Regions from separate parts of the Microbacterium natoriense genome, predicted to be linked through region 2. Evidence: predicted binding sites of a transcription regulator. Region 2 holds the regulator's gene; each other region holds the start of a gene.

Region 1 (4,301 bases), 130 kb from region 2:
AATGACAAGCTTCGAGCCGGAGGAGATGAACTCGACATTGAGGGGAACGTGTGCTGGGCGATCAGGGGGAGTGACGTCGGCGTCGGACACGTTGAGGACTACCGTGGCGCTCACATCTAGGCACACAAGAGCACCAACGATCACTTCACTGGGCTGGAGGTCAACGGCATTCCCAGAGAACTTCAGAACGCGGCTGTCACCCACGATGCGCAACTCCTGCGCCTGGAGCTTGTTCGAGGTATCAAGGCTTCCGTCCAGCGCCTCGCCGATGAGATAGCTCAGCGGATCGACAGTGTGGTCGCCTTCGCGCTCGGAGTTCACCGCATCTGTGTACTCCCGATAGACCTTTTCCGCCGCCGCGAAGGCTTCCTCCTCGCTGGCGAAGGCCGCAGTGGGTGTCGGAGTGGGTTCTGGCTCTGGCGTGCACCCTGACAGGACCGCGACCATCAGCAGTGCAGCGCCGATTCCGGCGAGGGCGTGGGATGCGGTCCTGTGCGATGTCACCCCGAAACGGTAACCCGGATCGGGGTGACAGCGGGAAAGTTATCCACAGGTCGTCTCAGAACGGCGCCCGCACACGGTCGACGAAGATCTCGACGGAATCGCACGGCTCGGACGTCTCTGAAGTGAACACGACGGTGTTCGGTGGCGGGGGAGTGTCGAGGTACGTGCGGCCAGTCGGACTCGTCCATTCGAGCAGTCCGCCCGACCGGTGTCTCACATGCCAAGGAGAGGCGTGTTTCAAGGTGTGATGTCGCCGGCAGAACGCGCTCAGATTTCCTTCGCTGGTGGATCCGCCCGTGGAGGCGGCGTCATTGTGGTCGAGATCGCATTTGCGGGCGGCGAGCCCGCACGTGGGGAACCGGCATCGTTGGTCGCGGGCTCGAAGGTGACGCTTGAGCTGTTCCGGCGGCCGGTATCGGTCTGCGGCGAGCACGGCACCAGAGACAGGGTGCGTGAGAACCCGGTCCCAGCCAGGAGTGGTCCCGGCGAGGAGGCGTGCCGTGCGCGCGTCGATCGGCACCGCGCCGTCGAGGATCGCGGGCGGAAGGCCGTCGATCGTGGGGCGTTTCGTCTCGTCGCTGCGCTCCTCGCTCAACGACCGAGCGTCGATATCAGGGGTGCCAGCGGTAGCGCGTTTCGTCTCGCTGCGCTTGCTCGACGGCGGGGAATCTCTGTGACCGGCATTCGCTCCGAGATCCTGACCCATCAGAGTCATCACGGGCACGGTGATCTCGATCCGTCCACGGATCTCGCCGAGCAACCCGTCTGCGATGTCGTGACCCGCAGGCGAGCCGGTGAGCACGAGATCAGCGAGCAGGTCGGCGCGGATCTCGTCGACCGAGCGAGCGTCGGGTGTGAAATCGCCGTCGATCACCCGCGCCTCTTTCGCCGCACGCAGGTTCTCAGAGCGGATCTCGTGGGCCATCTGCGACAGCCGATCCATCATCGCGTGCACGAGCACGGCAGGTCCGTGCAGGGTGAGGTCTGCCATCGCGTCGTCCTGATCGCGGGCCCACACTCGCCGCTGCGATCGCGCTTGGCGGTGGCGATCATCGACCGGGAGCTCCTGGAACCGTTCGACGATGCGTCGGGCGAGCGGGCGCAGCCTGTTCGGGGACTCGACCTCGGCCAGCGGCAGCACGGCGGCCGCGTAGGCGTCGCGCTGAACGGCATCGATCAGCTGCGCACCCGTCTCGATGATCACATGCGCGTGCGCCGCGGCGATGCGACCGGCGCCCTGCGCCGCCCACACAGTAGGAAAGCCGTCGACCAGGCAGGAGGCCTCGGCGATCCGCCGCTCCACCGTGCGGTCGCTGACCCGCAGCCGCTGCCCGATCTCGGCAGCCACCGTGCGCATCGTCATGTCGCCGCCGTCGGAGTGGTCGCCCTGCTTCGCGATGTCGACGGCCATCCGCCCCGCCAGGGCGAGCAGGCCGTCACGCGCCGCCATCATGGCGTTCACGGTCGCGTCGGCCGCGGCGAGCGACTCGACCAGATCGGCGAGAGTCGCCATCTGGGAGTCGGTTGCGTCGATCATCGCGTCCATGAGTCCAGTACACCAGGTGCCACGGACATTCGAACGAAGATTCGAGGCGATCGCAGGCCTCGATGATCACAGAACGATAACGACCTTCGCGTAGGGTGGCTCCATGTCGCCGTCCCCGCCTTCCGGTCGTGCCCTCGCCGATTTCGGTGCATCCGAGAACGACCTCGAGAACCTTCCCGGTGGGAGAGGGCTGACCTGGCGCTCTGGCCCTCTCATCCTTCGACCCTCGGGCGGCGATGCTGAGACCGTCTGGAAGGCGGAGATCTTGGCTGAACTCCGTCACAGTGCCGAATTCCGCACCTCCAGACCGATTCCCGCGCGATCAGGCGGATGGACCAGCGACGGCTGGGAAGCCTGGCAATGGCTGCCCGGCCAGGCCGACGAACGCCGTGTCGCAGACGTGCTCCGCGCCGGAGCAGCCTTCCACGCCGCACTCGCCCCGCTCCCACGCCCCTCGTTCCTCGACCTCGCCGACGACCCCTGGGCGAGGGCAGACCGGATCGCGTGGGAAGAAGAGCCCCTGCCTGACGACGGCGTGGTGCGCCGTCTTGCGGCGGCGTTCCGCCCGGTCTCGGACGCATCGCAGATGATCCACGGCGATCTGCTCGGCAACGTGATGTTCGCGCAGGGGCACCCGCCGGCGATCATCGACTGGGCGCCGTACTGGCGGCCGACCGGATACGCCGATGCGATCGTCGTGGCCGACGCGGCGTGCTGGCACGGATTGGCCCCCGAGCGCATGCACGAGATGCTCGGCGGCGACGGCCGATACCTCATCAGGGCGCTCGCGTTCCGCATCACGACGTTCCAGCTCCTCGGGGTGTGGGACGCGCAGCTCGAGGAGCGGCATCGGCGGGTCGTCGACGTGGCGCTGCGGGAGGAGTGATCGGATGCTGCTGCGCACCGTCGACGTCGGACACGGCGACAAGACCGCGCTCCTGCTGCACGGGCTGATGGGATCCGCCGAGAGCTGGTGGCGCGTCATCCCTCTGCTGGTCGAGCACGGCTACCGCGTGCTCGCCATGGACCTCCCGGGGCACGGCCTCTCGCCCCGCGACCCCGATCTCACGATGGCGAAGGCCGCGGCATCCGTCACCGCGACCCTCGAGGCACGAGCACCGCAGCGTCCGCTCCACGCGATCGGCCACTCCTATGGCGCCACGGTGCTCGCCGCCGCCGGACTCGACGCCGAGGTGACCGTATACGTCGACTCTGCCCTGTCGTTCACGGGCGGCGACGACCGTACGCGGCTTATCGAGCGGTACGAGAGCGACCGCCGTAATCGGCAGGATCCGGCGTGGCTTCGCTCCTCCCGCCCGTTCTACACCGCGAAGGATGCCGAGGTCGAAGCCCGTGCCGCGACCTGCTTCGACCCGGCGACCAGCGCGTCGATCTCGTGCGGAGACGATGTCGTGCTGATGCCCCGGGAAGGGGCGATCCTCGTGCACGCCGAGCCGAGCAACTGGGTCACCGACGATGACAAGCACCGCTTCGCCGAGCAGGGCGTGAGCGTACGCGGGATCCGCTCCGCCGCCCACACCGTCTGGTACAGCCATTTCGACGAGTTCACGGCATCCGTGCCCGAGGTGTTCGGCGAGTACCCTTGATATGACATGGCACATCTTCTGGGAGCCGAAGCGCTTCACCTCGAATACCCGACCAGAGTCGTCTTCGACTCCGTCACCCTCGGCATCGAGGAAGGGGATCGCATCGGCATCGTCGGCCGCAACGGCGACGGCAAGTCCAGCCTGCTCGGCATGCTCGCCGGCTTCAAGGAGCCGAACTCGGGCCGAGTGACGGTGCGCGGTGGCACCACGATCGGAGTGCTGAGCCAGGCCGACACTCTTGCAGATGACGTGACGATCAGTCAGGCCGTCGTGGGCGACATGCCTGAGCACGAGTGGGCGGGCGTCGCACGCATCCGCGACGTCATCGAAGGGCTGCTGAAGGATCTGCCCTGGGATGCCGAGATCGGCTCGCTCTCCGGCGGCCAGCGCCGTCGGGTCTCGCTCGCGAAGCTGCTCGCAGGGGACTGGGACGTCATCGCCCTCGACGAGCCCACCAACCACCTCGACGTCGAAGCCATCACCTGGCTTGCCGGACACCTCAAGAAGCGGTGGTCGGCGAACTCCGGAGCGCTCATGGTCGTGACCCACGACCGCTGGTTCCTCGACGAGATCTGCACCGAGACGTGGGAGGTGCACGACCGCATCGTCGAGCCCTTCGAAGGCGGCTACGCCGCGTACATCCT
Region 2 (4,301 bases):
ACGGCACGGAGGTGTCGATGTGACTGACGCCCGTCCCGTCGAGGTTCAACTCGAGTTCGACGGTCGACTCGGACGTGCTGCGGACACGACGAGAGGTGCGAGGCGCGGGGGTGCTCATGAAGCCGATCCTATCGAGGCGAGAGCGTCCAGGAACGCCGTGGTCTCCGCCTCGGTTCCCGCGGTGACGCGGAGGTGCCCGGGGATCCCGACGTCGCGGATGAGCACGCCCTGGTCGTACAGCCCCTGCCAGGTCGCCTTCGGATCGGACACGCCACCGAACAGGACGAAGTTCGACCAGGACTCGTGGGGGGTGTAGCCGAGCGCCTCGAGCGTGGCCGAGATGCGGTCGCGCTGCTCGACGATCTCGTCGACCATCCCCAGCATCACGTCGGCGTTGCGCAGAGCGGCGACGGCAGCGGCCTGCGTGAGCGCACTCAGGTGGTACGGCAGACGCACCAGCCTCAGTGCGTCGATGAACGCGGGGTCGGCGGCGAGATAGCCGACTCGGGCGCCCGCGAAGGCGAAGGCCTTGCTCATGGTCCGCGAGACGGCGAGGCGCGGACGCCCCTCGAGCAGGCTGAGAGCGGATGCCGCATCCCGCGGCGCGAACTCCTGATAGGCCTCGTCCACGATCACGATGCCACGAGCCGCGTCGTACACCGCCTCGACCACGTCGAGCCCGAGCGGCGTGCCGGTCGGATTGTTCGGCGAGCACAACAGGATCACGTCGGGATCCGCGTCGCGCACCTGCGCCGCGGCGTCGTCCGGGGTGATCGTGTAGTCCGGCTCGCGGGTGCCGGCCACCCAGCGGGCACCTGTCCCCTGAGCGATCAGCGGATACATCGAATAGGTGGGCGCGAAACTGAACGCGGTGCGCCCAGGGCCGCCGAAGGCCTGCAGGATGTGCTGCAGCACCTCATTCGATCCGTTGCCCGCCCAGATCTGCTCGGAGGTCAGACCGTGCCCGAGGTACGACGCGAACGCCTCACGCAGCGTCGTGAACTCCCGGTCGGGGTAGCGGTTCACGTCGCGGATCGCGACCGCGATGTCGTCGAGGATGTCGCTGGCGACAGCATCCGGCACCGGATGGGTGTTCTCGTTGACGTTGAGCGCGATCGGGAGGGGAGCCTGCGGTGCACCGTAAGGCGTCAGCCCCCGGAGGTCGTCGCGAAGCGGCAGGTCGTCAAGAGAAGCGGTCACCCTTCCCATGCTAGAACGCACCGGCTATGCAACCGAGCCAGGTGACACACTTCGCCCCTTGGGTTCCTGAGCCTGCCGAAGGACGCTCCCAGAACCGAACGATGGTCAGTTCGTGTACATCGATGGTCAGTTCGTGTACCGAGCAGGGATCGCGAGCTCGTCACCGACCTGCAGGGTCGAACCCTCGAGCATGTTGAGGTCGCTGATCTCGTCCATGACGCCGCGCGGGTCCTCATTCGGAGCGACCTTCGAGGCGATCGACCAGAGCGAGTCACCGGGCACGACCGTGACGGTCTCGAACGTCGCCGTGGAGACCGCGTCGTTCGAGGCCAGAGCGCTGCCGCCGCTGAGGACGCCGAATGCGATACCAGCGGCGAGAGGGATCGACGCGAGAGCCAGGAGCACACGGCGACCACGCGCCGTCACTCGCAGGCGCGTCGCCGGACGTGCCGGAAGAACTGCCGCGGTGCCGAAGGCGATGGTGCTCATGTCGTGCTCCTTCTCGTCGCTTCCCTGCGGGAAGCCCCCTGAGGGGGAAGTTGGCGTAGCGTTCGCATTCAGGACTCGGCCGGGAGCCGTGGATGCGAAGCTACGTTCCGAATCTATATTCGAATTCGAACATCTGTCAAGCGTTCTTCGAAACCTGGTTCGAGAATCTGCCGACACGCTCGAACAGATCTTCCAGATCGGCCCGTTTCTCGGATACGGTTTCGATACGGACACCACATCACGGACCACCGACATTCGAACTGCGGCCCCGGAATCACGCATCTAAGGAGCACGATGAGCGACAACTCCGCACCTGAGCCCGAGGCGCCGCGCACCCGTCGCCGCAAGAGCCTGAGCCCCAAGCAGATGGCGATCCTCGAGGTGATCCAGAACTCGATCAGCCGGCACGGCTATCCGCCGAGCATGCGCGAGATCGGCGACGCCGTCGGCCTCAAGTCGCTGTCGAGCGTCACCCATCAGCTCGGCCAGCTCGAGCTCAGCGGCTACCTGCGCCGCGACCCTGGAAAGACCCGTGCCATGGAGGTGCTGATCGATCTGCCAGGCACGAGCGGCGAGAACCCCGCCGACGTCGCGACCCCGGTGGGCGATGCCGCCCTGGTTCCGCTCGTCGGACGCATCGCAGCCGGAGTCCCGATCACGGCCGATCAGCAGGTCGAGGAGATCTTCCCGCTTCCCCGCCAGCTGGTGGGCAAGGGCGACCTGTTCATGCTCAAGGTGTCAGGCGAGTCCATGATCGACGCGGCGATCTGCGACGGCGACTGGGTCGTCGTCCGCACCCAGCACACGGCCGAGAACGGCGAGATCGTCGCCGCCATGCTCGACGGCGAGGCCACGGTCAAGGTCCTCCGCCGTCGAGACGGTCACACCTGGCTGCTCCCCCGGAACTCCGCCTTCGAACCGATCCTCGGCGACGAATCGACGATCCTCGGCAAGGTCGTCGCGGTGCTCCGCGCCGTCTGAACGGTCTCCGACGCGCAGAAGCCCCCTTCACAGGTGAAGGGGGCTTCTGCTGTTCGCGGCAGCGCCGGCATCCGTCCTCGACGGGCTCCCGGCGCTGCTGCGTCCCGACGATCCTCGATCAGACGGCGACCGAGACATCCTCCCGGACGCGACGGGTCGCCTCGACGATGTTGCGCAGCGACGCGACCGTCTCGTCGTATCCGCGGGTCTTCAGACCGCAATCCGGGTTCACCCAGAGCTGACGCAGCGGGATCTCGTCGACGGCCCGGCGCAGGAGCGCCTCGACCTCCTCGACGCTCGGCACGCGCGGCGAGTGGATGTCGTACACGCCGGGCCCGATGCCGTGGTCGAAGCCCGACTCGGCGACGTCCGCGACGACCTCCATACGGCTGCGTGCCGCCTCGATCGAGGTGACGTCGGCGTCGAGCGCCCGGATCGCGTCGATCACGACCCCGAACTCCGAGTAGCAGAGGTGCGTGTGCACCTGCGTGCCCGAGGCGGCTCCACCCGTGGCGAGACGGAACGAGTCCACCGACCACTGCAGGTACTCGGGCTGGTCCGCCTTCTTGAGCGGGAGCAGCTCGCGCAGCGCGGGCTCGTCGACCTGGATGATCGCGATGCCCGCGGCCTCGAGGTCGGCGATCTCATCGCGCAGCGCGAGCGCGACCTGGTTGGCCGTCTCGGCGAGCGGCTGGTCGTCGCGGACGAACGACCAGGCGAGGATCGTCACGGGGCCCGTGAGCATGCCCTTCATGTGCGCGGTGGTCAGGGACTGCGCGTACGTGGACCAGCCCACCGTGATGGGCGCCGGACGCGAGACGTCGCCCCAGAGGATGGACGGACGCGTCGCGCGGGAACCGTAGGACTGCACCCAGCCGTTCTCGGTGACGTCGAAGCCATCGAGGTTCTCGGCGAAGTACTGCACCATGTCGTTGCGCTCCGGCTCGCCGTGCACGAGGACGTCGAGACCGAGATCCTCCTGCAGCGAGACGACGCTGGCGACCTCGCGCCGCAGGAACTCCTCGTAGTCCTCCACGGGGATCTCGCCCTTCGTGAAGCGGGCGCGTGCCTGGCGGATGTCACCGGTCTGCGGGAACGATCCGATCGTGGTGAGCGGCAGGGCGGGCAGGCCGAGCGCCTCCTGGGCCGCTTCGCGCTCCTCGTACGACGCACGCGAGAAGTCGGCGTCGGTGAGGGCGCGATCGCGCACGGCGCCGTCGCGCACGCCCGGGGCCGACAGCCGGTCGGCCAGGGCGGCGGATGCCGCGTCGAGCTCGGCCGCGATCGCGCTGCGTCCTTCGGCGAGGCCGCGAGCGAGGGTCACGACCTGCGCGACCTTCTGGTCGGCGAACGCGAGCCATGAGACCAGGCGCGCGTCGAGCTTCGTCTCGTCGTCGACGTCATGCGGCACGTGCAGCAGCGAGGTGGAGGTGGATGCCGAGACGGATGCCGCACCGAGTCCGCCCAGCGCCTCGAGCTTGTCGGCCGCCGCAGCGAGATCGCCGCGCCAGATGTTGTGCCCGTCGATCGCTCCCCCGACGAGGGCCTTGCCTTCGAGGCCCGGGACCTGCGCGGGCACTCCACCGCGGACGAGGTCCACCGCGATCGCCTCGATCGGGGCGGCGGCGAGC
Region 3 (4,301 bases), 2.7 Mb from region 2:
ATGTCCGCTGGATTCGGGATGCTCCGCAACTCCGGAGAACAGGACGTGACCGTCGTCTCGGCGCAGACCGAAGCGTCGAGCATGGTCGAGTTGCACGAAACCGTCGAGAACGACGCCGGCGAGATGGTGATGCGCGAGCGAGAGGGCGGTTTCGTCATTCCGGCCGGAGGCACGCTCACACTGGAGCCGGGGGCGAACCACATCATGCTGATGGATCTGGCGAAGCCGCTGAAGGCCGGAGACGAAGTGGCCTTCACGCTGACGTTCTCCGATGGCTCGACGGTCGACTTCACGGCACCGGTCAAGGACTACTCCGGCGCCAACGAGAACTACGACACGGATCAGTGATGTCGGCGCCCCTCGAGGGCGCTCGATCCGACCGCGCCGGTTCCTCCCGGCGGCAGTTCCTCCTCGGAGGGGCTGTCGCCGGGCTGGGGGCGGCGGCTGCGGTCGGCATCGACTACGCCCTGAATCAGAAACCGGCGCCCGCTGCGCCGTCCGAGCCGATGAACGGCGAAGAGAGCGTGCCGTTCTTCGGTGCGCACCAGGTGGGCGTCGACACTTCGGCTCAAGCCCACGGGATGTTCATCGCGCTCGACCTGTTCGACGCCGTCGACCGTGACGGGATCATCCGCCTGCTGCGGATCCTCACCGATGACGCGGCGAGGCTGACCCAGGGCAGGCCCGCCCTCGCCGACTCGGAACCCGAGCTCGCCGCGAGCCCCGCACGTCTCACCGTCACCTTCGGTTTCGGCGCGCGGCTCGTGGCGAGGGCGAGCGCGCAGTCGCCGGCCTGGCTCGCTCCCCTGCCGACCTTCGGGATCGACGAGCTGCAGCCGGAGTTCTCCGACGGAGACCTGCTCATCCAGATCGCGGCCGACGACCCCCTCACCGTCGCGCACGCGGCGCGGATGCTGCTGAAGGACTCGAGGTCGTTCGCCGTCGTGCGCTGGACGCAGGCGGGCTTCCGCCGTGCGTACGGCACCGAGCGCCCGGGAACGACGATGCGCAACCTGTTCGGCCAAGTCGACGGCACGGCCAACCCGCGACCCGGCACCCAGGAGTTCGACGACGTCGTGTGGTCGCGCGACGGGTGGCTCGCCGGCGGGACCGGCGTCGTGATCCGACGCATCCGGATGGACCTCGACAAATGGGATCGCCTGGATCGCAGCGGTCGAGAGGCGTCCGTCGGGCGCCGACTCTCGAACGGTGCGCCGCTCACCGGCGGCGAGGAGTTCGACGAGCCGGACTTCGACGCGAAGACGGCGATCGGCTTCCCGGTGATCCCTCAGTTCGCGCACATCCGGCGTGCGCGGGGGGAGGATGCCGAGAAGATCTTCCGGCGCGCCTACAACTACGAGGAGCGACCCATCGGCGCGGGACTGTCCGACTCCGGCCTGATCTTCGTGTCCTTCCAGGCCGACGTCGCGCGGCAATTCACGCCGATGCAGTGGCGCCTCGCCGAACTCGACCTGTTGAACGAGTGGACGACGCCGATCGGCTCCGCGGTCTTCGCCGTCCCGCCCGGATGCGAAGAGGGCGGGTTCATCGGAGACACGCTCTTCGCCTGATGTCGTCCGCCTGGTCCCTTCTCGACCGGCGGAGGGGACGAGGCGGCGACGGGATACTCCGGCGGCCCCTTCCTGTCAACGGGCCTGCCCCGTGCGCGCCGCGCGCGGATGCTGGTCTCCACCTGAACAGGAGAGGAGAGCATGATGATGAATCCCGAAGCCTTCCTGGGCCCCCAGGAGCCGCTCGTGCCCGAGGAAGCGCCCGACGACTTCAGCGAGGGGACGTTCCCGCCGGAGTCCGACCAACCCGAGACGCAGGGCGAGGATCCGCTCGACGCCGAGATCGGCGAGGACGGGCAGGGCGATCTCGACCTCCAGGACGACGAGGTGGATGCCGAGCGCTGAACCCTCGGAAAGAGCCGTCAGGCGGACGCTGCGTCCCGCAGGCACTCCAGGAACGCCCCGCGGACCGCGCTCTCGTCGTCCCGCGTGCGCCAGGCGGCCAGGAGCCGTGTCGTCGGTGATCCGGCGAGGGGTACGACGGCGATGGACGGCGGCACCAGCTGGCGGACCGACTCCGGCAGGATGCTGATCCCCACACCCGCCGCCACGAACCCCAGCGCCGTCTCCTGGTGCACGACCTCTTCGACCACGCGCATGCGTCCCGCCTGAGCGAGGAGCTCGGTCACCCGATCGACGTAACCGGGCATCAGCGCGCGGGGGTAGGCGATCATCGGTTCGGCGATGACGTCCTGGAGGGAGGCCTCGGTGCGACCCGCGAGCGCATGGCCGGCGGGCAGGCACGCCACGAGACGCTCCTCGAAGACCACGGCTGTCGACAGCGAATCGGCGCCGACTCCCGTCCGAGGGAGCTCGTCGCGGACGATGCCGATGTCGAGAGTGCCCGCACGGAGACGGTCGAACTGCTCGCCCGAGGTGAGCGGCACGAGTGTGAGGCTCACCTTCGGGCGTCTGGCGCGGAACAGTCGGACGACCTCCGGCAGCACGGTGTAGTTGGCCGAGCTGACGAAGCCGGCCGTCAACTGACCGGAGAGTCCGCCGACGTAGTCGCGCATGTCCGCCCGCACCGCGTCGACCTCGTCGAGGATCCGCCGCGCGCTCTCCTGCAGATGCATGCCCGCAGCGGTGAGAGCGACGCGGCGCGTGCTGCGGACGAACAGCGGCGTGCCCACTTCTCGCTCGAGACGTCCGATCTGCACGCTCAGCGGCGGCTGTGACATATGCAGCTTCTGCGCCGCGCGCCCGAAGTGGAGCTCGTCCGCGACGGCCATGAAGTACCGCAGCTGACGCAGTTCCATTCCCGGCACGATACGCGCCGTGTATTACCGATCCGTTACGGCCGCATTGCGAGCGAAACGCTATCAATTGAAGGTGGAAAAGGTATTTGACCTGGGGTTGTTCTGACGGCTTATCTGGTGGTGAAGCACCCGATTTGGAGGACCCGACATGGCCGCAGACCCCACCCCCGACACCCGCATCGACATGCTCTACCTCAGTGAGCCCGAGGTCATCGCTGCGGGCATGAAGGACATGGAGCGGTGCATGGAGGTCATGGAGGAAGTGCTCGTGCTGGTCGCCAAGGGCGACTATCGGATGGCGGGGAGCTCGGCGAACTCGCACGGCGCCCAGATCGGCTTCCCCTCGTCGTCGCCTTTCCCGACGATGCCTCTGGATGCAGCCGACCGGCGCTTCATGGCCATGCCGGCCTACCTCGGCGGCCGCTTCGACGTCGCCGGCGTCAAGTGGTACGGCTCGAACGTCGACAACCGCGACAAGGGTCTTCCGCGCTCGATCCACCTGATCGTGCTGAACGACAAGGAGACGGGGGCGCCCTTCGCCATCATGTCGGGCAATCTCGAGAGCGCCTATCGCACGGCGGCCGTGCCGGGAGCGGCGGCCAAGAAGCTGGCGTCCGTGAACGCGAAGTCCCTGGGCATCATTGGCCCAGGCGCCATGAACAAGAGCGCGCTGCACGCCATGACCACGGCGCGCCCCACGCTCGACACGATCCGCATCAACGGACGCCGTCGTTCCACTTCCGAGGCGTTCGCCGCCTATGTGAAGGCGCACTATCCGCAGTTCACGACGATCGAGATCGCGGAGACGGTCGAAGAGGCCGTGCGCGATTCCGACATCGTCTCCGAAGCGGTCACGGGTCTGGTCGGCTCGGAGAACTATCCGTACATCGACGGCGACTGGATCAAGCCGGGCGCGTTCCTCAGCCTGCCGGCCAATCTGCGCATGGACAAGGAGTACACCACCTCCGGCAAGGCCCGGCTCATCGCAGACGCCAAGAAGATCTACGAGGCATGGGCCGAGGAGTACCCCTCGCCCTCGCACGAGACCGCCTTCGGCATGATCGGCCTGTACTGGCAGGACCTCATCGACGCAGGCGAGCTCGACGAGTCGCGCGTGGTCAACATCGGCGACGTGTTCGACGGCACCGCGGTCGGCCGCGAGTTCGACGAGCAGCCCGTGCTGTTCAGCGTGGGAGGCATGGGCGTCGAGGATGTCGCCTGGGCCAAGACCGTCTACGAGAACGCGGTCGCGAAGGGCATCGGCACCACGCTGAAGCTCTGGGACGCGCCTGACCTGGTCTGACCCGTGCACGACATCGACAGGCGGGAGTCCGCCACCTACGCCGTCATCGGCGCCGGTCTCAGCGGAGCCTCGGTCGCCTGGCGCCTCGCGGCGTCCGGCGCCGACGTGATCGTTCTCGAGCGCGACGTGCCGGCATCCGCCCTCGGCAGCTCGCACGGTTCGGCGCGC

The links. The regulator LexA, encoded in region 2, represses DNA repair genes until DNA is damaged. The targets are predictions, from matches to a motif close to TCGAACANNTGTTCGA.
Region 1: the regulator LexA is predicted to act here: its motif matches at 2,080-2,095, upstream of QFZ53_RS16240 (HNH endonuclease signature motif containing protein).
Region 3: the regulator LexA is predicted to act here: its motif matches at 2,905-2,920, upstream of QFZ53_RS02890 (tyramine oxidase subunit B).

What each region holds. Positions count from the first base shown of each region.
Region 1 is NZ_JAUSXV010000001.1:3,429,232-3,433,532, reverse strand. It holds gene QFZ53_RS16245 (hypothetical protein) at 1-504, opposite strand, end outside; gene QFZ53_RS16240 (HNH endonuclease signature motif containing protein) at 560-2,041, opposite strand; gene QFZ53_RS16235 (hypothetical protein) at 2,154-2,936, shown strand; gene QFZ53_RS16230 (alpha/beta hydrolase) at 2,941-3,657, shown strand; gene QFZ53_RS16225 (ABC-F family ATP-binding cassette domain-containing protein) at 3,664-4,301, shown strand, end outside.
Region 2 is NZ_JAUSXV010000001.1:3,302,686-3,306,986, forward strand. It holds gene hisB (imidazoleglycerol-phosphate dehydratase HisB) at 1-118, opposite strand, end outside; gene QFZ53_RS15610 (histidinol-phosphate transaminase) at 115-1,209, opposite strand; gene QFZ53_RS15615 (LysM peptidoglycan-binding domain-containing protein) at 1,327-1,689, opposite strand; gene lexA (transcriptional repressor LexA) at 1,984-2,670, shown strand; gene metE (5-methyltetrahydropteroyltriglutamate--homocysteine S-methyltransferase) at 2,789-4,301, opposite strand, start outside.
Region 3 is NZ_JAUSXV010000001.1:607,036-611,336, forward strand. It holds gene QFZ53_RS02870 (copper chaperone PCu(A)C) at 1-348, shown strand, start outside; gene QFZ53_RS02875 (Dyp-type peroxidase) at 348-1,571, shown strand; gene QFZ53_RS02880 (hypothetical protein) at 1,716-1,916, shown strand; gene QFZ53_RS02885 (LysR family transcriptional regulator) at 1,934-2,830, opposite strand; gene QFZ53_RS02890 (tyramine oxidase subunit B) at 2,979-4,133, shown strand; gene QFZ53_RS02895 (FAD-dependent oxidoreductase) at 4,137-4,301, shown strand, end outside.